One region of the Pseudarthrobacter sp. LT1 genome, then DNA from elsewhere that is predicted to be linked to it. Evidence: riboswitches for the same ligand, from Rfam matches in the RefSeq annotation. Region 1 holds a riboswitch; each other region holds the start of a gene.

The links. Region 1 has a riboswitch for cyclic di-AMP ahead of VIK36_RS04605 (M23 family metallopeptidase). Riboswitches for the same ligand answer to the same signal wherever they lie in the genome.
Region 2: it holds a riboswitch for cyclic di-AMP, as region 1 does, so the genes downstream of both, VIK36_RS03610 (hypothetical protein) here and VIK36_RS04605 (M23 family metallopeptidase) in region 1, are expected to answer to the same signal.
Region 3: it holds a riboswitch for cyclic di-AMP, as region 1 does, so the genes downstream of both, VIK36_RS21470 (glycoside hydrolase family 16 protein) here and VIK36_RS04605 (M23 family metallopeptidase) in region 1, are expected to answer to the same signal.

What each region holds. Positions count from the first base shown of each region.
Region 1 is NZ_CP141830.1:946,123-955,973, forward strand. Features, by position in the region: gene VIK36_RS04585 (cold-shock protein) at 143-526, shown strand; gene VIK36_RS04590 (DUF3027 domain-containing protein) at 533-1,108, shown strand; gene serC (phosphoserine transaminase) at 1,223-2,353, opposite strand; gene VIK36_RS04600 (metal-dependent transcriptional regulator) at 2,646-3,347, shown strand; cyclic di-AMP (ydaO/yuaA leader) riboswitch at 3,455-3,697, shown strand; gene VIK36_RS04605 (M23 family metallopeptidase) at 3,702-4,529, shown strand; cyclic di-AMP (ydaO/yuaA leader) riboswitch at 4,642-4,837, shown strand; gene VIK36_RS04610 (C40 family peptidase) at 4,908-5,588, shown strand; gene VIK36_RS04615 (NlpC/P60 family protein) at 5,752-6,519, shown strand; gene VIK36_RS04620 (HNH endonuclease) at 6,789-7,289, shown strand; gene mobA (molybdenum cofactor guanylyltransferase) at 7,334-8,044, shown strand; gene VIK36_RS04630 (DUF6457 domain-containing protein) at 8,041-8,334, shown strand; gene VIK36_RS04635 (molybdopterin molybdotransferase MoeA) at 8,331-9,743, shown strand; gene fdhD (formate dehydrogenase accessory sulfurtransferase FdhD) at 9,838-9,851, shown strand, end outside.
Region 2 is NZ_CP141830.1:737,605-747,455, reverse strand. Features, by position in the region: gene VIK36_RS03620 (glycosyltransferase family 39 protein) at 1-1,518, shown strand, start outside; gene VIK36_RS03615 (glycosyltransferase family 39 protein) at 1,525-3,651, shown strand; cyclic di-AMP (ydaO/yuaA leader) riboswitch at 3,922-4,083, shown strand; gene VIK36_RS03610 (hypothetical protein) at 4,089-4,799, shown strand; gene VIK36_RS03605 (glyoxalase superfamily protein) at 5,024-5,458, opposite strand; gene upp (uracil phosphoribosyltransferase) at 5,503-6,138, opposite strand; gene VIK36_RS03595 (phosphatase PAP2 family protein) at 6,151-6,975, opposite strand; gene VIK36_RS03590 (nucleoside deaminase) at 7,031-7,579, shown strand; gene VIK36_RS03585 (glycosyltransferase family 4 protein) at 7,536-8,618, opposite strand; gene VIK36_RS03580 (6-carboxytetrahydropterin synthase) at 8,621-9,016, opposite strand; gene VIK36_RS03575 (dehydrogenase) at 9,020-9,851, opposite strand, start outside.
Region 3 is NZ_CP141830.1:4,568,579-4,578,429, forward strand. Features, by position in the region: gene rpsR (30S ribosomal protein S18) at 1-191, opposite strand, end outside; gene VIK36_RS21460 (single-stranded DNA-binding protein) at 317-892, opposite strand; gene rpsF (30S ribosomal protein S6) at 965-1,270, opposite strand; cyclic di-AMP (ydaO/yuaA leader) riboswitch at 1,659-1,810, shown strand; gene VIK36_RS21470 (glycoside hydrolase family 16 protein) at 1,814-2,917, shown strand; gene VIK36_RS21475 (glycosyltransferase family 4 protein) at 3,040-4,233, shown strand; gene VIK36_RS21480 (oligosaccharide flippase family protein) at 4,230-5,717, shown strand; gene VIK36_RS21485 (aminoglycoside phosphotransferase family protein) at 5,730-6,743, opposite strand; gene VIK36_RS21490 (hypothetical protein) at 6,740-8,716, opposite strand; gene VIK36_RS21495 (glycoside hydrolase family 16 protein) at 8,767-9,570, opposite strand; gene VIK36_RS21500 (hypothetical protein) at 9,578-9,851, opposite strand, start outside.

The DNA.
Region 1 (9,851 bases):
ATCAATAGGCCATGCGGCAGGATAACCTTGAAGCATACAGACCAACACGGTTTCCGTTTGCCATACCCTGAACCCGCACAACAATGCGGATGCGGTGGCAGCCGCCGTGTCTCATGACAGCAGAACGAAGAAGGTTGATTACGTGCCTACCGGCAAGGTCAAGTGGTATGACAAGGACAAGGGCTTTGGGTTCCTCGCGGGAGAAGACGGCCAGGAGGTCTTCCTGCCCAAGTCGTCGCTGCCCGAGGGCGTCACGGAGCTGAAGGCCGGCACCCGGGTGGAGTTCGGCGTAGCGGACGGGCGCAAGGGTGCCCAGGCACTGGGCCTGCGGGTGCTGGACAAGACGCCTTCCATTGCCAAGGCCAAGCGCCCCAGCGCAAAGGATCTTGCCCCGCTGGTGCAGGACCTGGTGACCGTCCTGGACAACCTGTCGGGGACCCTGTCCAAGGGCAAGTACCCGGAGGGCAACAAGGGCAAGGCCATTGCTGCCGCCCTGCGCAAGGTCGCCGACGAGCTGGACGTTTAGGCGCCCATGACTCCCGATTCTGAACAGCTGGGCACGCCAGTGCAGGAGCAGGCTGCCAAGACTCCGCCCAAGCGCAAGGCCGGCGTGCCCGTGTGGCGTACGGGCAAGCCGGACGCTTTCCTGGCCGCGGCGGTGGACACTGCCCGGACCGCAGTGGAGGGCATCACGCCGGCGGCTACCATCGGCCCGCACCTGGCCGCCAAGAGCGAGGGCGACCGGCTGGTCACGCACCTGTTCGAGTCGAGGCTGCCCGGCTACGCAGGGTGGCAGTGGTACGCGGTGCTGACCCGCAACTCGCGCTCCAAGGTGGTTACGGTCAATGAGCTGGGCCTGCTGCCGTCCGAGGATTCCATCCTCGCCCCCGAGTGGGTGCCCTGGGCCGAACGTGTCCGCCCCGAGGACCAGCAGCAGGAATCCGAAGCGGACTCGCCTGAAGCGGACTCCTCTGAAGCGGAAAGCCCTGAAACGGACGGCTCTGAAACGGACAGCCCTGAAACGGAGGGTCCTGCGGCGGACGGCCAGGAACCAGCGGAAGAGGCCCGGTATGTGACGGACGACGCCGGCACCCAGGCAGGAGCCTGACCGCACCTCCGCCGGGAAACCGGCCACCCCTTTGCCGGGGACAACGAAAAACGGCGCCGTCCGGGAAGAACCCTGACGGCGCCGTCGTACGTTATCCGTACCTGTATTCCGTGCCTACTTCCGCAGCTCGCCCACCACGTAGTCGATGCTGGACAGCAGGGCCGAGACATCGCTCGGCTCGATGGCCACGAAGGTGGCGATGCGCAGCTGGTTGCGGCCCAGCTTCCGGTAGGGCTCAGTGTCCACGATGCCGTTGGCGCGCAGGATCTTCGCCACAACTGCCGCATCAACCGTTTCGTCGAAGTCGATGGTGGCGATGACGTTGGAGCGTTCCTCCGGGTTGGCCACGAAGGGGGTGGCGAAGTCGGAAGCCTCGGCCCAGCTGTAGATGCGCCCTGCGGAGTCAGCGGTGCGCGCGGCGGCAAAGTCCAGGCCGCCGTTGGAGTTCAGCCACTGGACCTGGGCGTCCAGGGTGACCAGCGTGGACAGCGAGGGCGTGTTGTACGTCTGGTTCAGGCGGGAGTTGTCGATGGCGGTCTGGAGGTCCAGGAAATCCGGGATCCAGCGGCCGCTGGCCTTGACCCGCGCGGCACGCTCGATGGCGGCGGGGGAGAACAGTCCAAGCCAGAGGCCGCCGTCGGAGGCGAAGTTCTTTTGCGGGGCGAAGTAGTAGACGTCGCTCTGCGCAATGTCCACGTCCAGGCCGCCGGCCGCCGAGGTGGCGTCCACCAGCACGAGCGATCCCTCGTCAGCTCCGGAGACGCGCGCGACCGGGGCCGCCACACCGGTGGAGGTCTCGTTCTGCGGCCAGGCATAGACGTCCACGCCGGCCTCGGCCTGCGCTGCCGGACGGGTGCCGGGCTCGGACTTGATGATCGAGGAGGCCTCCAGGAAGGGCGCCTTGTTGGTGGCTGCGGCGAACTTTGACCCGAACTCACCAAAGGAGAGGTGCTGGGCCTTCTTCTCCACCAGGCCAAAGCTTGCGATGTCCCAGAAGGCCGTGGAGCCGCCAACGCCGAGGACCACCTCATACCCCTCAGGGGCACGGAAGAACCGGCTCAGCCCGTCGCGGACCGATCCGACCAGGTTCTTGACCGGCGCCTGGCGGTGCGAGGTGCCGAGGATGGTCTTGGACGCTGCTGCCAGGGCATCGATCTGTTCCTGGCGGACCTTTGACGGGCCGGCGCCGAACCGCCCGTCCTTGGGCAGGAGGTCGGCGGGGATCGTGATGCTGGTGTCGCTCACAGGTGCTCCAATTCGGCGGGGACGAAAACCTTGGTCCGGACGGGCGGGTAAGGGTGGCCGCAGCGCGCGATGGCTGCGCGGCAGGCCTGTTCCATTCTGCCTGAAGGGCAGTGGGTGCGGGAGCCGGAGGGGGCAAAGTCCAGACAATGAGACGGTCCGGTTCATGGGTGCTGCCCAGGGGCCAGCTATTCGGACAAAGTCAAAATAGGCTAAGCTAGCCCCCGGACTACCTCGCGGGAACAGGCGGTACGGTGGGACAACGCAAGGTACTGCGCTCGAGGAGCTGAGCTGGATGACGGATCTGATCGACACTACGGAGATGTACCTCAGGACCATCCTGGAGCTTGAGGAAGAAAACATCGTTGCCCTTCGGGCCCGTATCGCCGAGCGTCTGCGCCACTCCGGCCCCACGGTGTCCCAGACCATCGGCAGGATGGAACGCGACGGACTCGTCGTCGTCTCCGGCGACAGGCACCTTGAACTCACGGACACGGGCCGCAAGCGGGCCACCGAAGTCATGCGCAAGCACCGGCTGGCCGAACGCCTGCTGGCTGACGTTATCGGTCTGGACTGGGCCTACGTGCACGACGAAGCCTGCCGCTGGGAACACGTCATGAGCGAGCGCGTTGAGCGGCGCATCTACGAGATGCTGGACCACCCCACCGAATCGCCCTACGGCAACCCGATCCCCGGCCTCGCTGCCCTGGGCGGACAACCGGCCACCGGCTTCCCCGACGGAGCCATCAGCCTGGTGGAGGCCATGAAGGGCTACGGTCCCGCCTCTGCAGTGACCATCAGCCGGCTGGCTGAGCCAATCCAGGTGGAGCCGGAACTGCTGGCGCAACTGGACGAAGGCGGGATCCGGCCCGGCGCTGCCGTTGCGCTGGAACGCGTGGGAGATTACATCTCCGTACGGGTGTCCGGAATCGAAGGTGCGCTGGAGTTGCCGCCTGAGGTAGCCGCGCATGTTTTTGTCGCTGTTAAGCAGCCCTGAGCCGCGTCCCAATACCCCAGCGCAGAGCTTCCACGCAAAGATAACGGAATTGTTACCTAGGGTCTTAAGGCCCTATAGTGGAAGCAATCGTTGATACTTAAGCGTTACCCGATACGGAGCCGAGCTCTGCCAGCGGATCGGGTGCACGAGTCGTTACTGGCAGAGGCGGGGGAACCACAATTGGCAGCGGGGGACTGCCTTGGGGTGAAGTCCGTCAGCAGCAAGCCTCTCCAGTGAAGGATTCTTCCGGGAATACCCCTGTGCAGAAGCTTGCCCCTGACGGGCCGGGTCTTTGATCTCTCTGACCCGAATCCGACAGCTAACTCCGCAGGCTTTTCCAGAGAGGAACCCTTCTTGACCACGCAGACCTCCCGGGGGCGCCGCCGCGCCGCAGGCCCCCCTTCGGCACCCCGGGTTGTCGAAGATGCCGCAGCGGAGCGTCCCCGCGATCTGCATCGCGACGCGCGCCGCCGCCGGGGTCCGTTCCGGCAGGTGACGGAGTTCGCCGCCGCCAGTGGCATTGGCCAGAAAGCTGGAATCGCCCTGGCCGCCACCGGCCTGGTTCTGACGGTCACGGTGCCCGCCACCAGCCCCGTCATGGCCACGGACGCCGCCGGCAACGCGCCATTGGCAGCCTCCGCCGTCAGTCCGCAGCCCCAGATTTCCGCTGATGTTGGCGCCCAAATCGACTTCAGCCGTTCGGCAGTGGTGACCCAGGCCGACCCCGACGGGAAGCTGAAGCAGCTCCTGAGCGCCCAGTCCGCCGGCTCCGTCACGCGGGCCGCCTCGGCCGGCACCCTGGCCGCACCGCTGGCATCCCTCACCACCGCCTCGCCCTTTGGTTACCGCGTGAGCCCCATCACCGGCGGCTCCGGAGACTTCCACCGCGGCCAGGACTTCGTGGCACAGTGCGGAACGTCCGTCCTGGCGGCCGCGACCGGCACCGTGACCTTCGCGGGCTGGCACCAGTATGGCGGTGGAAACCGGGTGGTCATCGACCACGGCAACGGGCTGGAGACCACCTACAACCACCTGTCGTCGTTCAACGTCAAGGTGGGCCAGACCGTCTCCCGCGGCGAGGTTGTGGCGCTCAGCGGCACCACGGGCGCATCCACCGGCTGCCACCTGCACTTTGAGGTCCAGGTCAACGGCGAAGTGGTCGATCCCATGGGCTGGCTGTAGCCGAATGATTGTCCACTCTCAGATCGCAGTGACCTGCCGTGACCTGAATGTGACATTGAAACAAAACTGCTGTACCGTCTAACTCGCGTCAACTTTTCCGAAGTTGACGCTCTTGAGTGGATTGCCTAACTCTGCCACCGCTCAAGGTCCGTTCGCATTTCATCGTCTGGCAGGGGCGGGGGAACCAATTTTGGCCTTCATTTCCTGAAGGCCTTGGGGTTAAGTCATGAGCTTCCCAGGAAGCAGAGTGGCCGGGTGACTCCCATCCGAATCCGACAGCTCACCTCGCAGGCATTGGGAGAGGCTACCTTCGTGTCTTCACGCCATAATTCTGCGCGCCACCGTGCGCAAACGGTTCGCATTAACCCCCTGGACGCCGTGTCCAAGGCGGTCAGTGCAAATGCCGGGACCGTAGGCCGCCAGGCTGCCGTTGTGGCAGCCGCGTCGGGCCTCATCCTGAGCATGGGCCTGCCCGCCACCGCAGCTGACACCACCGCTGGTGTCTCCGCATCCACCGAGTCCGGTTCGGCCCAGACGGCCCTCGCCGTCACTGCCGCCCCCACGGCTACGGTTTCCTTCGAACGTCCCGTCGTGAAGACCACCGCCGCTCCAAAGGTGGAAGCGGTGCGTCCGCAGTCCACTGCGCCGGCCGAGCGCGACGCCGCTGCCACCGCAGGCCAGGACGCTGCCCCTGCCGCCAAGGCTGCCGAGACTGTCTCCGCCGCAACTTCCGGCATTGCAGCAATCGCCTACACCGGCATCGGCCACTCCTACGTGTGGGGCGGCACCAGCCCCGTCACCGGCTGGGACTGCTCCGGGTTCGTCCAGTGGGTCTACGCCCAGGCCGGGATCAGCATCCCCCGCACCAACGCGTGGAACATCATGACCCCCACCTCCACCCCGCAGCCGGGCGACGTTGTGGTCCAGAACGGCGGCGCGCACGTGGGCATCTACGTCGGCAACGGCATGATGGTCAGCGCACTCAACCCTTCCCAGGGCACGCTGCTCCACTCGCCTGCAGCCACCGGTACCTCGTCGTACTACCACCTCAACAAGTAGTTCTTGGGCTTCATGCTCCAAGGGCTATTTCTTTGCCCAAAGCTTTTTCGCTAGAAACCACATCCCCGTTCGGAATGCGCCGGCTTGCCCCCAAGATGCCGGCGCGTCCAGTTCCCTTTGCCTGCCTACCCGCGGTTCGAAGGAAAAACGAAAGAGAGAACTGATGACGACTCGTGCTACCGCACGGCACCGCGCCGAGGTCACCAAAACCAACTCGATCGCTGTCATTGCCAAAGCTGTCAGCGACAATGCCGGTGGCATGGGCCGCCAGGCTGCTGTCATCGCTGCTGCTTCCGGTCTGGTCCTGACCAGTGGCATCGCGGCCAACGCTGCCGACACCAACGTCAAGCGCGATTCCGCTCCTGCATCCCAGCTGGAAGTTGAATCCGTCGTCGACGCCCCGATTTCCGCGGCTTCCACTATTTCCATCAGCTACGAGAAGCCCGCCGTTACCACCACGCCGGCTCCCGTCGTTGAGCCGGAGCCCGAGGTTCAGGTGCAGGAAGCTGCTCCTGCCGCCCAGCCGGCTGCTGCTCCCAAGGTCACCGCCAAGGTTGCAACCGCTGCCGCTCCGGCCGCACCGGCAGGCCAGGCTTCGGCCAGCGGCAAGGGTGCTGCCATCCTGTCCGCCGCTTACGCCCAGCTCGGCGTGCACCAAGACTGCACCATGCTGGTGACCAACGCACTGGCCGCCGTCGGCATCCACTTCCACGACTGGCCGGCTGGCTACCTGTCACTGGGTGACACTGTGCCCATGTCCCAGGCCCAGGCCGGTGACCTGCTGTACTACGCTGACGGTGGCGGAGGTATGGCTCACATTGCCGTTTACGCCGGAAACGGGATGGCCGTCCACGGCGGCTTCAACGGCAACGACACCGTGGTCTTCAGCGCCAATGTTGGCTCTGGCGCGGTTGCCATCCGCGTACGTTAGGCAGTCCTGGGGCGGCCTGATCCAACGCCGCCCGCGAATTGCTGTAAGGGACCCCCGCCGCCAGGCGGGGGTCCCTCGCGCTTTAACGGGTTCCCCCAGTGGTGCCCCTTGCCTTTCCCGTCTTCGTGCCCCGGTTGGGCTCCGGGGGCGGCGATTACCTGATTTTGCACTTCTTTGTTTACTCTTGTGATGTCGATCCATAGCCCGGACATGCCGAGGGCAGCCGGCCCTCGTGCCCCTGACGGGTGCGGCCGTGAAGAGGTAAGTGCATGCGCACTCTCGTTCTGAATGCTGGATATGAACCGCTGGCGGTTATCACTTTCCGCCGGGCGCTGGTGCTTGTGCTCACGGGCAAGGCAAGCGTGGTGGCCGAAGGGGATGACCCGGTGGTAGGGCCCACCGACGTTCTGGGCCGCCCGTCCGTGATCCTCCTCAACCGCTACATACGGCCCCGGTACAACCACTCGACGGCAGTCAGCCGCAGGGGTGTGCTCCGGCGCGACGGACATAAATGTGCCTACTGCGGCAAGGCGGCGCACACAATCGACCACGTTCACCCGAAGTCGCGGGGCGGTGCCGATTCATGGGAAAATCTTGTGGCCGCCTGCCTGCGGTGCAACAACGTCAAGGGCGACCACACTCCCGCGGAGATGGGCTGGACCCTTCGGTTCGTGCCCGGGCCGCCGCACGGAACGATCTGGCAGATCAAGGAACTGGAGAAGCCGACGCCGGCGTGGGATCCGTTCCTTCTTCCGGAGCGCGCCGCCTGACGCATCGCGCTGCCCCCAGCCTTGCTGATCGCTAGTCTGGGGGAGTGCAAAAGAGCATGGTGGTTTTCGACGCCCTGATCCTGGCCGGGGGGCGGTCATCCCGGCTGGGCGGGGTACCCAAGCAGTCGCTGGTCTACCAGGGCCAGACCCTCCTTGAGCGCGCCGTGGCCGCGGCAGACGGCGCCCGCCGCACCGTGGTGGTGGGTGATGCGGGGTCCCTGCCGGTGGAGTCCGGGGGTCTGCCGGCCCCGTCAACCCGGCCCTCCGCCGTGCTGATGTGCCGCGAGGAGCCGCAATTCGCCGGGCCTGCTGCCGCAATAGCCGCAGGCCTGGCCGCGCTGGCCAGGAGCGGTGAAGGTGCGCCCTGGTGCCTGGTGCTGGCGTGCGACATGCCGCTGGCCTCCCAGGCGGTGGCTGTGCTGAAGGATGTCCTGACGCGCACCGATGCTGCGGCCGGTGGGGGTGGTGTGATGGCTTGTTCCGGCGATGGAAAGGCCCAGCCCCTGGCGGGTTTTTACAGCACGGCTGAGTTAACAAAAGCCTGCTGCGACCTGGCTGCCCGCAACGCCCTGGTCAACGGATCTGTGAGGGCGCTCCTTGCTAGTCTGGACGTGCAGCTTGTCACAGTCCCCGCCGGGTCCACATCCGATGTGGATACCTGGGACGATGCTGCCGCGCTGGGGATTGCCGCCGGGAACCAGCGCGCGGGCCAGGACCCGTTCATGGGCGGAGCTAACGTGGGAGGCAAGTCGTGAAAAGCCAGGACGAGACGCTGGAAGAGTGGTGCAGGGCGCTTCTCCAGGCCTACAAGCTTGAAGATGTCCAGGTGGATGTCAACGCCGTGCTGGCGCTGGCCGGCGTCGCTGCCCATGCGGTTGTCAGGCCGGCCGCGCCGCTGACCACCTTCATCGCAGGCTTCGCCGCAGGGCTGGCGGCTGCTCCCGGCAGGGAAATGGACGCAGCATCGATGGACGCGGCGCTGGCCGTTGCCCGTTCCCTCGCGGAAGACTACGACGCTGAAGCCGCCGGGACTCCCGGCGAATGACGGCAGAACCCCACAGCGATCCGGAGGCGCCACCGGGCAGTGAAGCAGAGGCGCACAAAACTGAACAGCCGCATGACGCCCACCATCATGCGGCCCACACCTGGGAAGAGGCCCGGCAAGCTGCGTTCGATGCAGCAACCCCCATACCCCCCGGGCCGGTGGCGCTCAGGATAGCCCTGGGCCGCAGACTGGACCGGGACATCGTGGCCCTTCAGGACATGCCCCACTACGCGTCCTCAGCCATGGACGGCTGGGCTGTCAACGGCAGCGGCCCGTGGATCCCGGTGGAGCCCGGAACGCGGCTGGCACCGCACCAGGCGAGTCCCATTGCCACGGGAGGCCTCATCCCGCCCGGCGCCAAGGCAGTCCTTCGCACCGAGAATGCTGTCCTCGGCACGGACGATGAGGGGCTCCCCATCCTGATGCCCGGCGGCAAGGCGCGCCCCGGCGAGCCCCGCGCGGGAGAACACATCCGCAAGGCCGGCGAGGAAGCACTGGAAGGGGACACCCTGGTCAAGGCAGGGGTGGAGCTCAACCCGGCACACCTGGCGCTGGCCGCCCTGGCCGGCTACGACGAAGTCCAGGTCCAGGGGAAGCCGGTGGTCCGCCTGGTGCTCACGGGGTCAGAGGTGGTGGAACAGGGCACTCCGGCCCCGGGCCAGGTGCGCGACACGTTCGGCCCGCAGTTGCCCGACGTCGTGGCCATGCTGGGCGGCATCGCCGGCGGACAGCAGCGGATCGGCGACTCCTACGCCGAATGGCTGGCGGCGCTTGAGGACGTGCTGCCGGAGGTGCCCAGCGCGCCGGACCTGCCCGCCGACGTCGTTATCACCACCGGGGGTACCGGGCGCTCCGGAACGGACCACCTGCGGCGGGCTGTGGCGGAGCTCGGCGGACGGCTCGTCATCGACGGCGTGGCAATGCGCCCGGGACACCCAGCGGTTCTCGCCGAGCTTCCGGACGGCCGCTTCGTCCTGGGGCTTCCGGGCAACCCGCTGGCGGCCATGATGGCCCTCTCCACCGTGGGTGCTCCGCTGCTGGCCGCACTGGGGCACCGGTCCATGCCGCCCGTGGAGGAAGTGCCCTGCGGGACGATGGTCGAGCCGGACCCCGGACGCACCAGGCTGATGCCGTTCCGCCTGCTGTACGGCATGGCGTCTCCGGCGCAGCATACGGGACCGGGCATGATGCGCGGGCTGGCCGCTGCCGACGGGGTCCTGGTGGTGCCGCCGCACGGAGTGCAGCTGGGCGAACTGGTGCCGGCCTTCGCCCTGCCATGGGGGCCGCCCATTCCGCGCCCTGGTGACAGGGAGGCAAAAGCCAAACCGCGGAGCAATGCCCGGACGGGCCAGCCCAAGGCCAAACCGGCACCGAGCGGACCCGTGGACTGGAGCGCCCTCCTGGGCTGAGCCAGTTTTGGGCTGAGCCGTTCAGGGCCGGTCGGATGGGCCGTGGCAGGCTCTGTTGGTGCCATGATGGAGTAATGAACAGGCAGGGTGGAACATGGGACGAGTAAC
Region 2 (9,851 bases), 210 kb from region 1:
GAACGGGCGGGCTGGAAGTGGCTTGTTGCGGCTGGAGCCGTGATCGGCCTGGCTTTCCTCACCAAGATGCTGCAGGGCTTCCTGGTCGTTCCGGCGCTGGGACTGGCCTACCTGTGGGCAGCCCCCACCTCGATCGGTCGCCGGCTGGTGCACCTCATGGGCGCGCTGGGAGGCATCATCGTGGTTGCCGGCAGCTACATCGCCCTCTTCCAGCTGACACCGGCTTCGGCCCGGCCGTACATGGCCGGCTCCACCACCAACAGCTTCCTGGAGCTGACCTTCGGCTACAACGGCCTGGCCCGCATCACCGGCTCGGGTGAAGGCATGCCCGGCGGCGGAGCGGGCGGTGCGGCCGGCGGTCCCCGCGGCGGTTTCGGCGGGGGCAACAGCGGATTCGGCGGGGCTGCTGGCCTGCTGCGGATGTTCGGGACGAGCTTTGGCGGCGAAGTGTCATGGCTGCTGCCCGCCGCCCTCGTCCTGCTGGCTGCCGGCCTCTGGTTCACCCGGCGGGAAGCCCGCACTTCGATGGGCCGCGCGTCGCTGATCCTGTGGGGCGGCTGGCTCCTGGTCACCGCGGGTGTGTTCAGTTTCATGAGCGGCATTGTCCACCCGTACTACTCCGTGGCGCTGGCACCGGCGATCGCGGCACTGGTGGGAACCGGCGCGGTGGAGCTCTGGCGCGGCCGGGCCTCCTGGCCGGCCAGGATTGTCCTGGCCGCAACCGTCCTGGGCACCTCCATCTGGTCGGCGGTCCTCCTGGGCCGCGACGCGTCCTGGCTCCCCTGGCTGCGCATCGTCGTCATCGTCCTTGGCGTCCTTGCAGCCGCGGGCCTCCTGCTCCGCGTTGACGGCCTTGGCACGGCCGGACGGTTCCGGCGCGCGGGCGCTGCCGCCGTCGTCGTCGTATCCCTCCTGGCCGGAGGAGTCGGGGCGGGTGCCTGGACCGTCGCCACCGCGGCGTCCGCGCATTCGGGTTCCATTCCGACGTCGGGGCCCGCAGGTTCGGCGGCAGGCGGCTTTGGGAACCGGGCAGCTGGTTTCCGCGGCGACCGCACCGGCGGCACGGACACCGCCACCGGAACCGACAGGTTAGACCCCGCTAACGGGTTTGACCCCGCAAACGGAATGGGCGGCGCAGCCGACGGGGCCGGTGGTCCCGGCGGAGCGGGCGGGCCCGGCGAGGGAACGGCCGATGCCGCAGTGACCGCGTTGCTCTCCTCCACCACCACGAAGTGGTCCGCGATCGTCTCCGGCGCCAGCCAGGCAGCCAGCCTGGAACTTGCCACGAACACCAACGTCATCGCGCTCGGCGGGTGGAACGGCGGGGATCCGTACCCCACGCTCGCCCAGTTCCAGGACATGGTATCCAAGGGTGAGATCGGATATTACATCCAGGGCGGCGGCATGGGCGGCGGCATGGGCGGCCGGGGCGGCAACTCGGAGGTGGCCGCCTGGGTGCAGGCCAACTTCCAGGCCCAGACCGTGGGCAATTCCACTGTCTACGACCTGACCAAGTAGCCCGCCATGGCCAGCCACTACCCCAGCTCCATGCCTTCAAGCCCAACAACCGGGTTCACGCGCCCCCTCCTGCCCCGTGCGTCGGGAGGGGGCGGGGCCGCCACGGCCCAGGGGACCCGGCCCGCCAGCCGGCATCGGGATCCCCTGGCCCGCCGGCGGCACCTGGAACTGGCAGCGCTGCTGGCGGGCGCGGCGGTTCTGTACCTCTGGAACCTCGGGGCGTCCGGCTGGGCCAACGCCTTCTACTCCGCTGCCGCCCAGGCCGGCTCACAGGACTGGACTGCCTGGTTCTTCGGTTCCTCTGACGCCGCCAACTCCATCACCGTGGACAAGCCGCCGGCCTCCCTGTGGGTCATGGGGTTGTCGGTCCGGCTCTTTGGGCTGAACCCGTGGAGCATCCTGGTTCCGCAAGCGCTGATGGGCGTTGCCGCCGTCTGGCTGCTCTACCTGTCCGTTCGCCGGGCCGCGGCGCACGCCACCGGAGATGCCACCACCGCCCACCGGGCGGGTTTGCTGGGGGCCGCGGTGTTGGCCCTCACCCCGGTTGCCACACTGATGTTCCGGTTCAACAACCCGGATGCCCTGCTGGTGCTGCTCATGACGGCGGCCGCGTACGCGGTACTCCGCGCGGTCCAGGAGGACCGGCTGCGCTGGCTCCTGCTGGCCGGGGTGTTCCTGGGCTTTGGATTCCTGGCCAAGCAGCTGCAGGTCCTGCTGGTGGTTCCCGGTTTTGCCGTGGCCTACACGGTTGCGGGGCCGGGCAGGCTGGGCCGGCGCGTGCTGCGGCTGGCCGCGGCGGGGGCGGCGATGGTGGTTTCCGCGGGCTGGTGGCTCGTGGCCGTGCAGCTGACGCCGGCCAACATGCGGCCCTACATTGGCGGTTCGCAGGACAACTCCATCCTGGAGCTGACCCTTGGCTACAACGGACTGGGCCGGCTGACGGGCGACGAAACGGGCAGCGTGGGTGGCGGCAACGGCTGGGGCGTTCCCGGCCTGTTCCGGATGTTCAACAATGAGTTCGGTGGCCAGATCGCCTGGCTGCTGCCCTCCGCCCTGATCCTTGCGGCCGGCCTGCTGTGGGTCGGCAGGCGTGCATCGCGGACGGATCCGGTGCGGGCGTCCGTGCTGGTCTGGGGCTCCTGGGTGCTGGTGACCGGCCTGGTGTTCAGCTTCATGGCAGGCATCATCCACCCCTACTACGCGGTGGCGCTGGCGCCGGGCATCGCCGGGCTGACCGGCCTGGGTGCAGGTCTGCTGTGGCAGCGCAGGCAGCAGGCGGCCGCCGCAATCGGGCTCGCGGCTGCAGTGGCCGCGGCAGCCCTGACGGCGTTCTTCCTGCTGGGCACCACCTCGGCCTACGGTCCGTGGCTGCGGTGGGTGGTCCTTGCAGGCGGGCTGGCCGGGGCAGCAGGCGCGGGCTTCAGCCAGTTCCTGGGCATGCGTTCGGTGCAGCGGACGACGGCGGCGCTGGCCATCGCTGCAACGCTCGCCGGGCCGCTGGCCTTCTCCATCTCCACCGCGTCCACAGCGCACAGTGGGGCAATTGTCAGTGCCGGCCCCATTTCCGGATTCGGCGCAGGGCCAGGCGGTGCCCCCGCCGGCGTCCGGAACAGCCGGAACGGCTCCGGCGCGAACAGCACCGGCCCTACAGGTATTGCGGGGCAGGGCAACACAAACCCGGGCAGTACGGCACAGGGCAATACGGGGCAGGGCTTCCGGCAGCCGAATGCCCAGGGCGGCACGGGCTTCGCCGGCGGCCGCGGGGGTGGCGCGGGCGGCCTCCTGGGTGCGCCCACGCCGTCGGCTGATCTGGTCGCCGCGCTCAAGAGCAGCGCCTCGAGTTACACCTGGGCCGCGGCCGTGGTGGGCTCCAACAACGCCGCAGGTTACCAACTGGCAACGGAGCTGCCGGTCATGGCGGTGGGCGGCTTCAACGGTACCGACCCCTCCCCCACGTTGGCGCAGTTCCAGGACCTGGTAGCCCTGGGAGAGATCCATTACTTCATCGGCGGCGGAGCCATGCGCTCCAACAGCGGTTCCGACGCTGCCACCCGGATCGCGGAGTGGGTGGCAGCCAATTTCACGTCGCAGAGCATTGGCGACACTACGGTCTACGAACTGACCGGCCACTAGCGGAGGACGCCCGGGCCCGGGCTGCATGATGGCTTGGCACGCGAGTGCCGGGGCTGCATGGTGCCCGGCACGGCAGGTACCCACCCGGCGGGGCTGCATGATGCCCGGCCGGGCAGGTCCCCACCCGGATACTCCCCGTCGCAGCCAGGCAACTCGACGCGCTGCCGGCCGTGACTTCCGTTACCTAAATGTGACTTTCACTTGATCTTCCTGTACCGTCGACTGGGTGCGGTCCCCGTTCGGGCCGCATATCCCGGGTTGACGCCAAGCTCTGCCGCTTCCCCGGATTTCCGATTGAGCAACGGCAGAGGCGGGGGACCCACCGTCCCGGGCAATGAATGCCCTTGGGGTTAAGCCAGTACGTGATTTTCCCGTACGGCCGGATGCCCTCATCCGAACCCGACAGCTAACTCCGCAGGTGTGAGAGGCGATCAATCATGTTCAAAAACACGGCAGAAGCACGCCTGCATGCCAAGGCTAAACATAAGGCCACGCAGCAGGCAAAGAAAACCACCCTGGGCCGCCGGGCCGGAATCCTCGCAGTATCCTGCGCGGTGCTGGTTGGGGTCGGCGCAGCCGGCCAGGCCACCAGCAGCATGGCCCCGGTGTCATCAACCCAGGCAACTCAGGCAGCGTCCGATGCCCAAATGAGCATCGAGAAGAGTGAGATCCGTTCCAACCCGGCGGCGAGCCCCGCTCCCGCTGCAATCGCAGTGGCTCCACAGGCGGCGGAGCCCGCTCCCGCGGCCCCGGCACCCGCCGCCCCCGCGCCGGCCCCTGCACCTGTACCCGCACCCGAGCCCGCCCCGGCTCCGGAGCCGGCACCCGTCGTCGCGGTCAATGACCCCGCCGGCGCCCAGGCCTACGCCGCCAGCCAGTTGGCCACGTACGGATGGGGTCCGGACCAGATGCAGTGCCTCCAGACGCTGTGGACCAAGGAATCGGACTGGACCACTACGGCCACTAATCCCAGCAGCGGTGCGTACGGAATCGTCCAGTCCCTCCCTGCTGAGAAGATGGCCAGCTCCGGCGCCGACTACCTCACCAATTACCGCACGCAGATCAACTGGGGCCTGAACTACATCAAGCTCAGCTATGCCTCCCCGTGCGGTGCGCTCAACTTCCACCTGGCGCACAACTGGTACTAGCCACCGCTCCCCTGCGGCTGCGCGCCGAAGGACCACCTTCCGCGGAGCCTCCCCTGCATTGACCGCGGCCGACGGCGCGTGCCGGCTCCCCGCCGTCGTACGCCTTGGGCAGGGCCACAGCAGGGAATTGCAGCGTCATCGACGGCCCGCATCCATAGGGATGCGGGCCGTGGTGCTTTAATCCCAGGCTGCCTTAACCCTCAAGGTGCTTCAGCTGCAGTGCCTCATGGTGCGGTGCTTGGGGTTGCGGTGCTTTGGGCCGCGGTGCTTGGGGTTGCGTCCGGCCCGGCGTTCCGCCACGGGATGTACTGGACGGACCACTTGTTGCCATCAGGATCGGCGAAGTAGACAAAGTGGCCCCAGGGCAGCACTTCGATGTCACTGACGTCCACACCATTGTTCCTCAGGTGGTCGTGCGCTGCCTGGATGTCGTCCACCACCATCTGGAGCGTGGTTCCCGTGCCGGGTGGGGCGTCCAGGAGCCCCTCGCCCATGCAGATGGAGCAGGCCGACCCGGGCGGGGTCAACTGCACAAAGCGGATGTCGTCCGAAGGCCGCTCGTCGTAGTCGGCGTTGAAGCCCACCTTGTTGACGTAGAAATCCTTGGCCCGGTCAACGTCGGACACGGGGACATAGACAAGTTCCAGTTTCCAGTCCATCCGCACAGGCTAACCGCGGGGACGGCTTCAAAAAAGGGTGAAAACTACCCTGCGATGCCGTACAGGCGGTCGCCGGCGTCACCCAGGCCGGGAACGATGTAGGACTTCTCGTTGAGTTTCTCGTCGATGGAGGCCAGGACGATGTGCACGTTTGCGTCGCCCAGTTCCTCCTCCAGCTTGGCCAGGCCCTCCGGGGCCGCCAGCAGGCAGATGCAGGTGACGTCCGACGCGCCCCGCTTAAACAGGAACTTGATGGCCTCGCGCAACGTGCCACCGGTGGCCAGCATGGGGTCCAGGACGAACACCTGGCGGCCGGTCAGGTCCTCCGGCAGGCGCTCCGCATAGGTGATGATGTCCAGCGTCTCCTCGTCCCGGGCCATGCCCAGGAAGCCCACCTCGGCGGTGGGGACCAGCTTGGTCATGCCCTCCAGCATGCCCAGGCCTGCGCGCAGGATGGGGACAACCAGCGGGGTGGGCTTGGTGAACGCCGTGCCGATGGTGGTGCTGACGGGCGTCTCGATGGTGACGGGCTCCGTGCGGACCTCCCGCGTGGCTTCGTAGGCCAACAGGGTCACCAGCTCTTCCGTCAGCTGGCGGAAGACCGGCGACGGCGTGTTCTTGTCCCGCAGGACGGTGAGCTTGTGGGCGACCAGGGGGTGGTCAACAACGAGAGTACGCATCCCCCAAAACTATCATCCGGCGGTGTCCTTGTTGTGGCTGCCGCGGGCATGCTCCTTGCCGCCGTCGCCGTGGTGGTGCACTTCCTCTGCCACCACATCACGGACGATCGGACGGTCGAACGACGGAGCCGCACCGGCGTGCTCCCGCCTGCGGACCAGGTGGAACAGCCTGTGCGCCAGGATCACCACGCCCACCCAGGTGAGGCCCAGCAACCACCCGGCCGTAACGTCCGTCAGCCAGTGATGGCCAAGGAAGACGCGGCTCAGCCCCATGGCGATGATGAAGAGCGCGCCGGCCGTGATGGCGGTGACGCGCACCAGCATGGTGTTGAACTGGAGGCAGATGAGGTAGGCCACCAGGCTGATCACCACGGTGGTATTCAGGGTGTGGCCGCTGGGGAAGGAGGGCGAATCCTCGTAAGGAGGCACCGCGTCCGCATGGTCCGGGCGGGTGCGGCCCACCAGTTTCTTGCCAAAGGTGGTGGCCATGATGGAGACCCCCGCCGCACCGCCGATCAGGACGAGCGGGCGCCAGTTCCGGCTGAGGAACGTCAACCAGGCGGTGAGGATGCTGGCAAGGATGGGCATGCCGATGCCGCCGCCGATGTTGGTGAAGCCGGTAACGAACGCATCAAGTCCGGGGCTGCGCAGGCTCTCGGCCAGGGCCAGGGCAGGCTTGTCCAGGTTGGCCAGGCCGGCAGAATCCACCACGTTGTCGTACACCTCGGCGCCCAGCAAAGCCAGGGACACGATGATGACGCCGCCCACAAGGATGGTGAGGACGAGCGCCGCGTAAGGTTTGAACCAGAGACCTAGCCGATCCCGAAGAGTGTCCATGGTGCCTCCCGGCATCCGTAAGTAACCTGAGTATCCCCGAAACTATCATTGAGCCATGCCGTTGCCCGAAAAGAAACATGATGCCTGGATGGGCCTTGCCCTGGCGGAAGCACGCAGCGCGCTCGCCACGGAGGATGTTCCCATCGGCGCCGTGGTGATAGGGCCCGACGGCGGGGTGCTGGGTTCCGGCCGGAACCAGCGGGAGGAACTGGGCGACCCTACGGCCCATGCCGAGGTGGTGGCCATCCGGGAAGCGGCGGGGCGGCTGCAGCAACGGGCACGGCTCGACGGCGGCCGCGGCGATGGCTGGCGGTTGTCCGACTGCACGCTGGTGGTCACCCTGGAACCCTGCGCAATGTGTGCCGGAGCAATTGTCCTGGCCCGGATCCCGCGGGTGGTGTTCGGGGCCTGGGACGAGAAGGCCGGCGCCGCAGGCTCGGTGTTCGACATCCTCCGCGAACGCCGGCTCAACCACTGGGTTGAGGTGTATTCGGGAGTCCGCGAGGACGAGTGCGCCTTGTTGCTGCGCGAGTTTTTCGCCGGGCACCGCGGAGCAACTTCTAGTCCTGTTCCGCCAGCAGGGCCAGCACTCCCCTTGCCGTAGCACTCCAGTCCGGAAGGCGTGTCCGCCCCTCCAGCGCTGCTGCGCGCCAGCTTTCCCTGGTGTCCGGGTCCTGAAGCCAGTGGCGCAGGACGCCGGCCAGCAGGCCCGGGCTTTCCTGACCACCTTCCGGAAGTGGCAGCGCTGCCCCGGGAAGCCGGGGTCCGCCGTCGGCCGCTGTTAAACCCGCCAGCCCCAGCGCCTCAACCGCCCCTGTCCCTTCACGGACCAGGACCGGGATGCCATGAGCCAGGGACTCGGTGACGGCCATGCCGAACGCCTCCTGCCGGGACACCAGGAGGCTGAGATCCGTCCGCGCCCATTCAGCTTCCAGCGCTTCGCCGGCGAGCTCACCGGTGAACCGCACCCGTTCCTGCAGGGCGTTCTCCGTGATGGCAGCCCGGACTTTCCGCGCGTAGTTGGGGTCTGCCTGGTCCGAGCCCACCAGGGACGCGGTCCAAGGGAGGTCCTGGACCAGGGCGAGTGCTTCCACAGCCAGCATCTGGTCCTTGTTGGGCAGCAAGGCGGCGACCACTGCCAGGTGCGGAGGCGTGGAACCGCCGGCTTGGGCTGCGGGGTCGACTCCGGGCAGGGCGACGTGTGCCTGCGGAAGCCCTCTTTCGATCAGGACCGACGCTGCCCAGGTGCTGGTGCAGATCACACCGGCTGCTGCCCTGAGAGCCCTGGCCTCGTCTGCAAGGGCTGATGCGCCTGAACTTTCCGGCACCGGCATATGCACCAGCACCCATGTTTCCTGTCCCGTGCGGGCCGCGGCTTCCAGCTCAGCCGGGGCACCAACGGCCACCAGCCCGTCAACGATCGCCACTGGCCGCCCCGGGCCCGCCCCACGTTCGCTTGCTTCGAGGAAGGTGCCCAGCCGGCGTCGTCCGGTGGCGCCGGCTTGCGGCCAGTCCCCCTCAACACTGATCACGTCCACCGCGGCGCCAAGTTCCCGCAACCCTGCAACCAGGCGGGCGTTGTAGACGTTGCCGCCTGAGCTGTGGCGGATGTTGCCGGGGACCAGCAGCCGGATGTGGCGCACGGTCAGGCGGTGAGGTCCAGGGAATAGGCGGCCCACGCATCCGGATTCTCGCGCAGCGTGACGTCGAGGCCTGCGAGTTCGCGGCCGTCGTCGCTGTCCTTGATCCTGGCGGCGACTTCCTGGGCGATGTACTGGGCGAGCGCTTCCGTGGTGGTGAGCTTGCCTTCGAAATCCGGGTGCTCGTCGAGGTTGCGGTAGTTCAGGCCAGCCAGCACTTCCTCGATGATGGTTCCGGCGGCGCCGATGTCCAGGACGATCGCGTCATCGTTCAGGGCACGACGACGGAAGGTCACCTCGGCGACGAAGGTTGCCCCGTGGAGTCCCTGGGCCGGGCCGAACGCTTCACGCGGAAGACTGTGGGCAATCATGAAGTGGCGGCGGACTGTCAGGCTGAACATGGGTTACCTCAAGTTTTCGGAGTCGTGGGCGGCTGGGGTGGGTGCTTGGTTGGTGGCGGGGTACTCGACGACGTGGCACAGCGCTTCCAGGGTGCCGTCCGCCAGGCTTTGGACGACGCCGGGCAGGTCCTCGAACTTGGAAGAGCCGGTCAGGAATGCGTCGAAGACGGGATCCTTCAGCAGCGACACTGCCAGGTCCAGGCGGTCCGCATTGGTGCGGCGGTGGCGCCGCGCACGCGCCACCATGCCTACCTGGCTGGCCCTGATGGACAGCCGCCGTGCGTGGAAGTCCTCCCCCAGCGGGACAGTGACTTCCCGGTTGGCGTACCAGGACATCTCGATGACGTCGCCTTCATCGCCGACCAGCTGCAGGCTGCGTTCGAGGCCTTCCTGCGAGGCCGAGCAGTGGAACACGATGTCGCAGTCGGCCAGGGCGCCGTCGGGGTGTGCGAAGTCCACGCCCAGGGTGTCCGCGAGCCGCGTCCTGCCGGGATCGAGGTCCACAAGCTGAAGGCGTTGCAGCGGGAAAGTGCGCAGAAGCGTGGCCACCATGCCGCCCACCAGGCCTGCACCCACGACCGCAACCCTGTCCCCCAGCCGCGGCCCGGCTTCCCACAGGGCGTTGACTGCTGTTTCCACCGTTCCGGTAAGGACCGCACGCCGGGAGGGGACGTCGTCGGGAATCCTGGTCAAGGACTCCACCGGAACCACGTAGAGGTCCTGGTGCGGGTTCAGGCAAAAGACGCGCTGGCCTTTCCACCCCTCGGGCCCTTCCTCCACGATGCCGACAGACAGGTAGCCGAATTTCACCGGCCCGGGGAACTGGCCTTCCTGG
Region 3 (9,851 bases), 1.0 Mb from region 1:
TTCTTGATTGCCTGGGCGATCTTGCGCTGTTCCTGCACCGTGACGCCAGTGACGCGACGGGCGCGGATCTTGCCGCGGTCGGAGATGAACTTGCGCAGCAATGCTACGTCCTTGTAGTCGATGACAGTGATGTCAGCGGCCTTCAAGGGGTTGGACTTTGGTTTGGGCTTACGGAGTTCAGCCTTAGCCATCGTGGAGCTCCTATTCTAGGGAGCCCGTGGATGTTGATCCACGGGATGGTGGTGGTCCGACGGCGGCAGTGCCTTGGGTGCGTGGCGCACCCGGGCAGTCCCGGAGCCGGGCCGATATTTGGGTTTTAGAAGGGAGGTTCGGAATCGGGGCCGTTGCCCCAGCCGCCTGCGTTGGATACACCGGGCGTAGCCCAGGGATCGTCCTGTGCAGCCTGCTGGTTGCCGCCGCCCCAGCCTCCACCGGAGTTGCCACCCTGGTTTCCACCAGAGTTGCCGCCTCCGAAGCCACCGCCGCTGTTGCCGCCGCCGAAGCCGCCGCCACCCTGTCCGCCGGAGCGCTGGGTGCGGTTGACCTTGGCATTGGCGTAGCGCAGGCTGGGGCCGATTTCATCGACCTCAAGCTCGATAACGGTGCGCTTTTCGCCTTCTTTTGTTTCGTAGGAACGGCTCTTCAGGCGGCCGGTCACGATCACGCGCATGCCCTTGGTCAGGGATTCGGCGACGTTCTCGGCTGCTTCACGCCATACGGCAGCGCGGAGAAACAGGGTTTCCCCGTCCTTCCACTCGTTGGACTGGCGATCAAAGGTGCGGGGGGTGGAAGCGATGGTGAAGTTCGCTACTGCCGAACCTGACGGTGTGAACCGCAATTCCGGGTCATTGGTGAGGTTACCGATGACCGTAATGGTGGTCTCGCCTGCCATCTACTGCCTCCTTGTTCGATCCTGGGTGAAGAGTGCGTTTCCTGCGGGGTAAAGAATGAAGACGGTGCTGAATTACTCAGCAACAACCTTCTGCTCTTCGGGGCGGGTGATCTTGGTGCGCATGATGGTCTCGTTAAGAGACAGCTGGCGGTCAAGTTCCTTGGCGGTCTCCGGCTTGGCGGTGAAGTTCACCACGGCGTAGATACCTTCGGACTTCTTCTTGATGTCGTAAGCCAGACGGCGACGGCCCCAGATGTCAACCTTTTCGATGGTTCCACCATCGTTGGTGATGACGTTCAGGAACTTCTGAAGCGACGGCTCAACGGTACGCTCTTCGACCTCGGGGTCGATGATTACCATCAATTCGTAAGGACGCATATGTGAACCCACCTCCTTTGGGCTAAGCGGTTACGGCATTTCCGTAACAGGAGGTTCATTTGCGATTCCGTGCAATGCCTTGCCGCCGGAACGGAGGCAGGACGCAGCACAGACTTCAATATCCTAGTGCATTTGGACCCGATAGGCGATTCGCGCTTGACCCAAGGCTAGCCCCGCTGGAGGTGGGCAGCAGCCGGAGGTTCAGCCATGTGGAAAACCTGCAGCCAGCGGCGTCCGTTACCAATGCACTTTCGCCGACCGGGCAGCGCCACGCCAACGCAGTGAGGTCCGTTACCTAATTGTGATTCTTGGAGCCCTTTCGTGTACGGTCGTCCGGGGGCCGCCCCCAGCCGGCTCCAGTCCCGGATGCCGCCCAACTCTGCCGCGTCCGTGATTAACACCAGATACCAGGCAGAGGCGGGGGACCCGAGCGTCCCGGGCGAGGCCACGTGCCCGCCCTTGGGGTGAAGCCGCAACCCGCGGCCGGATGCCCTCATCCGAACCCGACAGCTAACTCCGCAGGCGATGAGAGGTAGCTTTTCCATGCCCGCACCCCGCAAAGGCAGCGCCAACCCAGCGCACCGTTATCAAAATGAGATAGATCCTGCCGGGACATCCCCGGCCTCCCGGTCCGGTGCTCCAGCCCAGGCGCGCCGTCGCTGGCCTCTTGCCGCCGGTCTTGCCGCAGCACTCCTCGGCCTAGGTTCCCTGGGCCTGGGCCTGACCCACGGTGACGGAACCGCGGATGTGGCGCGGGTGGCAAGTGCCGAGGATGCCGGCAGCGCCGTACCCAGCCAAACTCCGGACGTTCCGGTTCCCGCTCCAACGCCCGTCCCCGCAGTCGAGGCCGCTCCTGCCGCCGCTCCTTCCCCGGCAGAGGCACCGGCACCTGCCCCCGCGGCAGTGCCGGCACCCGCCGCGCCTGCCCCTCCCTCCGAATCCCCGATCGCAGTGGCGCCGGCAGCGGCACAGCTGGCAAGCAGCGGGACGCCTGCGCCCGCCGGGGTCCCCGGGAACTGGACCATGACCTTCGCCGACGAGTTCAACGGGGCCGGACTGGACGCCGCGAAGTGGTCCGGCTGCTGGTTCTCCCCCGGCTGCGGAACCATGAACAAGGTCTCCACCAGCCCGGCGAACGTCTCCGTGGCCAACGGCAACCTGGCCCTGGGCCTCAGCTCATCCACCTCCGGCGGACTGGTATCCACCAACCCGAGGGGCGGGGCGGGGACCGGCTTCCAGTTCACCACCGGCTACGTCGAGGCCAGGATCAAGTTCCCGGGCAACGCCAACGGCCTCTACAACTGGCCTGCCTTCTGGACCACCGGACAGTCGTGGCCGGCCACCGGCGAGAATGACATCGCCGAGGTGCTGCAGGCCAGGATGACCGTGAACTACCACTCCGGTTCCGGCTCCCACAACCAGGGCGGCGTGGGCGGCAACTGGGCCAACGAGTACCACACCTTTGGCCTGCACCGGATGCCAAACACCTCGGACGTGTACTTCGACGGCGTAAAGGTCAAGTCCTACCCCACCGACGACGGAAATGCCCCGCAGTACATCGTGCTGAATGTTGGCGCCTCCTCCACGAACCCGGCCTACGGCGCACCGTCCCAGATGATGGTGGACTACGTGCGCGCCTGGCAGTAGCAGGCCACGCACCCAGGTAAGAAGGGCGACGGCGGAACCTCCCGCCGTCGCCCTTTTTCGGCTTCCCTCAAGGTTGCCTAAAGCAACCCTCCGGGGACTATGTGATCCAGTACACTCTTGCAATGAAGCTCCTGTACGTGACGGAAAGCGTGCCCAACCGGGATCCGGAACTGGGGGATGGAAGCTCGATGATCCCGTACGAAGTGATCCTGCACCTCCCCCCTGACGTTGCCGTCACGCTGCTGACCTTCTCGGGTCCTGTTCCGGTTCCGGCAGAAATCAGGAACCGCTGCGATACCGTGTACGAACTGGCCCCGCGGGAAGAACTTTCGGCCTTTGCCCGCTCCATGGGCGGCCTTACGGGACTGGGAAAACACCGGCGGTCCACCCCGTCTGCCCGCGCAGCCGCCGCCCGGTTGTCCGCAAGCCGGGACGCAACCCTGATCCATGGCCCCCACGCCCTTTTCCTGTCCCACTGCATCACCGGTCCCTTGGTGCTGCAGACAGTGGACCCCTGGTCCATCCGGGCCGGCATGGATACCGCGATCGCACGCACCTTCCGGCCCGCCTACCGGCTGCGCGAACAATTGGCCGCCCGCGCTGAGCGGCAGCTGCCGCCCCGGGCCAGGCTCCTGACCGTCGGAGCCCAGGACGCAGCGGCCTGGTCCGCCACGCTCGGCAGGGCGGTCACGAGCATCCCCAACGGCACGGCGGTGGCCACCGGTCCCCGCCGGGAGCGGAAGGCCCCCGTGGTGTGCTTCGCGGGCAGCCTGAACTACGCGCCCAACGCGGACAGCGCGACGGTACTGGTCAACAGGATCGCGCCGCTGGTGTGGCGGGAGGTCCCGGACGCCCGCTTCGTCATCGCAGGGCGGCGCCCCACACCGGCGGTGCAGGCGCTGGCCGGACCCCGGGTGGACATCCTGGCCAACGTGCCTTCCATCCTGGACGTGTTCCAGGGGGCGGATGTGGCGGTTTTCCCGGACGAGCACGGCGTAGGAATCCGGAACTCCGTCCTGGAGGCCCTCGCCGCGGGTCTGCCCGTGGTGGCCACCCCGGTGGCCGCGAGGGAACTTCCCGCGCATCCGCTGCTGGCCGTTCGGGACAGCCAGGATGCACTTGTCCGCGAGGTGGTGGAACACCTCACCGCTCCCAAGCATCCGCCCGGGCCTTCCCACGGCGCTGCGGGAACGGCGGCCGCAGGCGCAGTCCGCACCTGGGACACCGTGGCAGGCGAATACCTGGCGGAAGTCCATGCGGCCATGGCTGGTTTATCCCCCGCGGGGGAGCTTACCCGGACGAACAGGCAACCATGACGTACGCGCCGGGGGAACTGGAGCGCAAGGGAGTCCGGGGAGCCCTGTGGCAGGGGCTCGCCTTCGCCTCGGGCAGGGTGATCGTGCTGGTGACCACGGTGGTCCTGGCACGGCTGCTCTCGCCTGAGGAATACGGCCTGGTCGCCCTGGCGCTGGTGCTGATGGCCTACGCCGAAACCATCGCCGATGCCGGGGTGGGACAGGCCTTGGTTTACCTGCCCAAGACACCGGTCATCGCCAGATCGGCGCTGCTGCTTTCCGTTGCCCTGGGCGCAGTGCTGGCCTTGGCCGCCCTGCTTGCTGCTGACGCGGTGGAGGACCTTCTTGGGCTGGACGGCGTGGCCCCGCTGGTGCAGGTCCTTGGCGTTTCGGTGTTTGCCACGGCCTGCGGCGCCGTCCCGGAAGCCATCATGCGCCGGGACCTGAAGTTCAGGCAGCTCACGGCGGCTCCGGTACTGCGCGCCGCAACCATGGGAACGGTGACCCTTTACCTGGCGTTCACCGGCCACGGCGCCTGGTCACTCGCCGTCGGAACGGCTGCCGGGTCCGTGGCCTATGCCGCCACCTGCTGGTTCCTGGTCCGCCGCGAGGCGCCCTGGCAAATCTGGCGTGTGAGCAAAAGCGCCATCGGGGAAAACGTCCGCTTCGGCGCTCCCGTGGCCGGCAGCACCATGCTTGCCAGGGCGATCTTCGACGTCGATTACCTGGTCATCGGCATTGTGCTGGGCGCACACGCCCTGGGTCTCTATACCCTCGCGTTCCGGCTGCCGGAGGCCCTGATCCTGAACGTGTTCTTTGTCCTGTCCACCGTCCTGTTCCCCCTGTACACGCAGGTCCGGGGCGACCGGCAGCGGCTGCGGGACGGCTACCTGAAGAGTGTCACCGTGCAGGCGCTGTACGGCATCACGGCAGGTGTGGGCCTGGCCGTGGTGGCACCCGTCCTGGTCCCGGTCCTTTTCGGGCAGCAATGGGAGGAATCGGTCACGCCCCTGGTATTCCTGGCCCTGTACGCGGCCGCCCGCTCCCTGGGCGCCGGGGCCAATGATGTCTACAAGGCGATGGGCCGCCCCGGTCTGTCCATCTGGATCTCCGTGGTCCGCCTGGTGGTCCTCCTCCCGGCCCTGATCTTCGCCACCCAGTGGGGCATCGTAGGTGTCGCCTGCGCCCAGATGGTGGTGGCCGTGGTCTTCGCCTTCGGCATGCAGGCAGTAGCCGCCAAGGTCATGGGCACAAGGATGCGCCGGATGATGCGGGCCGCCGCTCCGGGCCTGGTGTGCGGCGCCGCGGTGGGCCTGGGGGGCCTGGTCAACCTGGCACGGCATGCCCTGGGACCGGTCCCCACGCTGGTTGTCATGGTGGTGGCCGGAGTGGGCGCGGTATACGCAGTGCTGCGGTTCGGCTACCGGGACCTGCACGACGAGATCCTGGGTCTTTTCCGGCACAACCACGAAAACCCGGGAGCGGCGGACAGCCGGACCTCCTAGCGGGTGGCCGCCCTACGCGGCTTCCACAACATGGCGCCACAACCAGAAGTCCCTGTCCGCCTGGAGGGCGGCCCGGACTTTCCCGTTTCCCTGCGTCGGATCAGCCTCCGCCTCCTGCGCCAGCCGGTCGGCAAGCGTGGCGGTGGAACGCGCCCACGTGGCGATGACCAGCAGCGGGAGGAGTGAGTGGTCCACTCCCCGCATGCCAAGGTGGCTGGACAGCGGCTCCAGCGCCCAGCCGCCCTTCCCGAAGGCCTTGTCAAAGGCCGCCATCTGGGCCTCCCGGGCGAACGCCTGCTCGCTGGATTCGCTCAAGTACTGGAGGTAGAACACCAGGTCGTGCCCGGGGACTCCATCCGTGAGCGAGCGTTCCCAGTCCATGACCTGCAGGGCGCCGCCGGGTTTAACAAGCAGGTTGGGATGGCTCAGGTCGCCGTGTTCGATGACCGCGGGCAGTTGCGAGCTGCGCAGCGGGGCAAGGAGTTCGTGCGTGCGCCCAACGAGCTCATTCGTCCGGGCATCCGGGCCGGCCAATCCTTCCAGGGCCGCCAATGGCGCGGCAACGGCGCGCTGGTACCAGTCCACGTTGCCGGCGGCGGGCTGCGTGCAGGGAAGTGCCCCCACGAATGCGGCTCCGGTGGCGACGGCGGCAGGCAGGTCCGCTGCCACCGTCCTGGGATCCAGCGGCAGGCCGGTCAACGCAGTTTCGACCAGGACCGTGTACGGCCCCACGTCCCGGATTCCCACCAGTCGTGGAACACCGGCGCCTGAGTCGCGGACGGCGGCGGAGAGCTGGGCCAGCATGGCCGCCTCACGGCGGACGCCGCTGTTGTCCCCGGGCTGCCGCGGCACCTTCACCACCAGGGCCGGTTCGCTGTGCCGGAACGGGAAGACCAGGGCCACCACGTGCCGGGAGGTTGCAAACCGCGGGGTCAGCAGCAGAGTCTCCCATCGCTTGCCCAGGCCGTACTGGTCGAGGGCGAACTCGTCGAAGTGGTCCCGCAGGAACTGGTCTATGAAGCTCATCGCTCCGCAATCCTCTCCGGAAGCCGGCCCGTGACGGTGCCCTCGGGGACCAGGAGGTCGAAGACATGCAGTGCCAGGGCCATGTGCACCGCAGCCGCTTTGAGGGCCCCGAAGCGCACATCCTTGCGCAGGGCCAGGGTGTCCCGGATGGACACGCCGGACCGGACCGGAACCAGCCTGGCTGTCCGCTCCCGGTTGGGGGCGTTCCAGTACAAGGCAACGTCCTGGTACCCCCGGCGCTCCAGCGTCCGCTTCCACCCTCTCAGCGTCCGGGGTCCGGAACGCTGGAGCAGGGAGCGGCTGGCCTCCACGCAAATCCAGCCTCCCGGTTCCAGTGCCAAGCCGGCGCTTTCGATCTGGCCGGGGCCCGGCGAGGCCAGCAGCACCACGTCACATGTCCTTCCGCCCGGCCCGGTGTCCGGCTCGTCCAGCCGCACAGCCTGCGGGTCCAGCAGGCGCAGTGCCGATTCTGTTTCCGCACTCACCCTTCCGGCGAAGCCCAGGGTGCGCGGCTGCAGGACCGGAAGCAGGAACCGCCAGTCCAGGAGCCGCCAAAGGTGCAGGGACAGGGCCTCGCCGGCGACGGTTTCCGCCGCGGCGGGGCTCGGGGAAGCGGGGCCGACGGCGGTGGTGCGGTGCAGGGCGCGCCTTGCGGTGGTTGCCCTCCCGGCAGCCGGGGAGCACATGTCCCAGATGATGCCGGTAGCCACCCGCTGCACGGCCTCCACCGGCTGGGCCGCATCAACCACCCGGCTGCCGGGAAGCCGGCCTGCCAGCCGGAGGTAGTCGTTCCGCCACGATTCCAGGAGCTCCGGGCTGTGTTCACCTTTCCGCTCGAACATCACCGCGCCGGGAACATCAAGCACCAGGAGCACGTCCGGGGCAGGGATGACGGCCAGGGCCAGGGCGTTGCTGATCCGTGCCAGGGGACCGCCGCCGGGGCCGGCAAGCAGCGCGTCGTACGCCACGCGGTCCATCAGCACCACCTTGCCCATGCGGCGGTAAAACCTGGCCAGGACTCCGCCACGGACCAGCCGGTACACCTTCTTGGCCGTCCTTCCGCCCGGAATCCGGTTGAGCACCGCATCAAAAGGCCCCGCGCCCCACAGGCCCATGTACACGTATTTGGTGGGCAGCGGCACGTCGGCGTGAAGCCCGTTCAACAGGGTGGTCTTGCCCGCTCCGTCCGGAGCCATGACGCCCAGCAAGGGAGTATGCCCCCGGAGCCGGGCGCCCGAGCGCCTCAGTGTCCGCCTGACCGCTTCCATGAACGCAGGGCTCGCCCCGCCACTCCAGGACGCCCTCATTTGGGAGGCCATGGCGGGAGCATCCCCGAACCGGCCGGCGAGGACCAGGTTCAACATGTCCGTTGCCAGCCCCGCACCCACCCTGCGCCGGACCGACTCCGCAATCCTGCCGCCGTCGGCCGCCACCCTGGCAGCCGCCCGCGCAGCATCCTGCCGCGCCGGCGTAATTCCACCCTTGTCCATGAACAGATGCAGCAGCAGCAGCCAGGCCTGGTCCGCGGGGTCGGGCATCCAGTAGGAGCCGTGCCGGATCCTTCGCCGCAGGCAGCGGGCCGCCCACGGGGTGCGCCACTGCTGGCAGGAGCCGAACTCCAGGTCGGAGACGACGTCAAGCTTGATCCAGGCTCCGTCGCCGGGTGAGTAGCTGAAGTAGAACCTGTGGCTGCCGTGGCCCCAGGCAAGGACCCTGCAGAACCCTGCTGCCGCCATCACGTCGTCAAGCCGGGAAAGGAGGTGCTTGTCCACGAGGATGTCCACGTCCCCCGCGGGCAGGGCCAGATCGTCCTCGCCGCGGAGCAGGAGCCATGGCAACCCGGTCCCGTCGAGGGTGTCGAAGACCGCTGCCACCCGGGGGTGGATCTGTTGCCTCGCGGCGACTTCGGGCTCCGTCAGGGCACCGGGGTGACCCAGCTCTTCGGGAACCGGAAGGTCACTGGTGATATCCATGGTGCAATCCCCCAAATCGTCCTAAACCGCGGTCGCGGCACTTGGTTCGTTCACGGTGTGTAGGCATACTGGGCCACCCAATCAACCTGCAGGTGCCCCGCTGTGCCGGCGGCCGGAAAGGTTGCTTTGGCGTCATCGGCGGTCTCCGCCTGGAGCGTCCAGCGCATGGGCGTGTTCGGCACACCCTTGGGTTTGGTTGTCTGGTCCACCAGCTCGCCGTCCAGGAACCACTGGACCAGGCCGGGGCTCCATTCGATGGTGGCAACATGCCATTGGCCTGCGCGGGAGTCCGAGTACTTCTTGTCGGCGGGATCGAAGTCCATCCCGTCGGTCGTGCGGGTCCCTTTGATGGCGGAGTTCCCGTAGAGGGATCCGTCCAGGGCTCCTTCCGGCCAATCGATCTCTCCCTCGTTCCAGTCGTCGCTGGCCGGCCAGAGGAGGAACGCGATCTTGTAGCCCGGGATGGAGTCGTACCGGAACCTCACCGAGTACCTTCCGTACGTCTGGCCCGTATAGCCGAAGGGAATGACGCTGGCCACCCGCGGCCTGCTGTTCGAGTAGTGCAGGTAGAAGTCGAGGTAGCCGTCGTGGACCGAAAGGACATCGTCCGGCGTGTACGTGCCAAAGCCCGATGAGTCGGAAAAGCCGGAATATCCACGCATGTCCTGCCCGTACACCTGGCCCACGGCCCCCAGCGGGGCCGGGACATCGAAGTCCTGGACCATGGTCTGCCGCCAGGACGGCAGATCCCCTTTCGGGGCCCCGGCAACCTTCGAGGAATCCGCGTGGAGGGCCAGCAGCGCAGCCCCGACGATGGACAACGACGTTACCGTGACGAGCGACAACTGGTACACCCGGCCGCTACCTTCCCCAGTCAGCACGGGAAACCTCGTAGATCCGCACCGACTTGTTCTCAAACACCAGCTCGGTGCCCCTGGCCACGTTCAGGTCATGCTCAAGCGGGACCAGGACATCCTTGGAGAACTGGCGTGGAACGCCGGTGGATGTGCGCTGCTGCAGGTCCGAGACCACCACGAAGACCCGGTCCGAGGGGCGCAGCTTGGCTGCTGCCCTGGTCTTGTCAACGTAGGCCAGCATGTCATCCCCCGTGAACGGCTGGGCAGAGTTGTGCAGC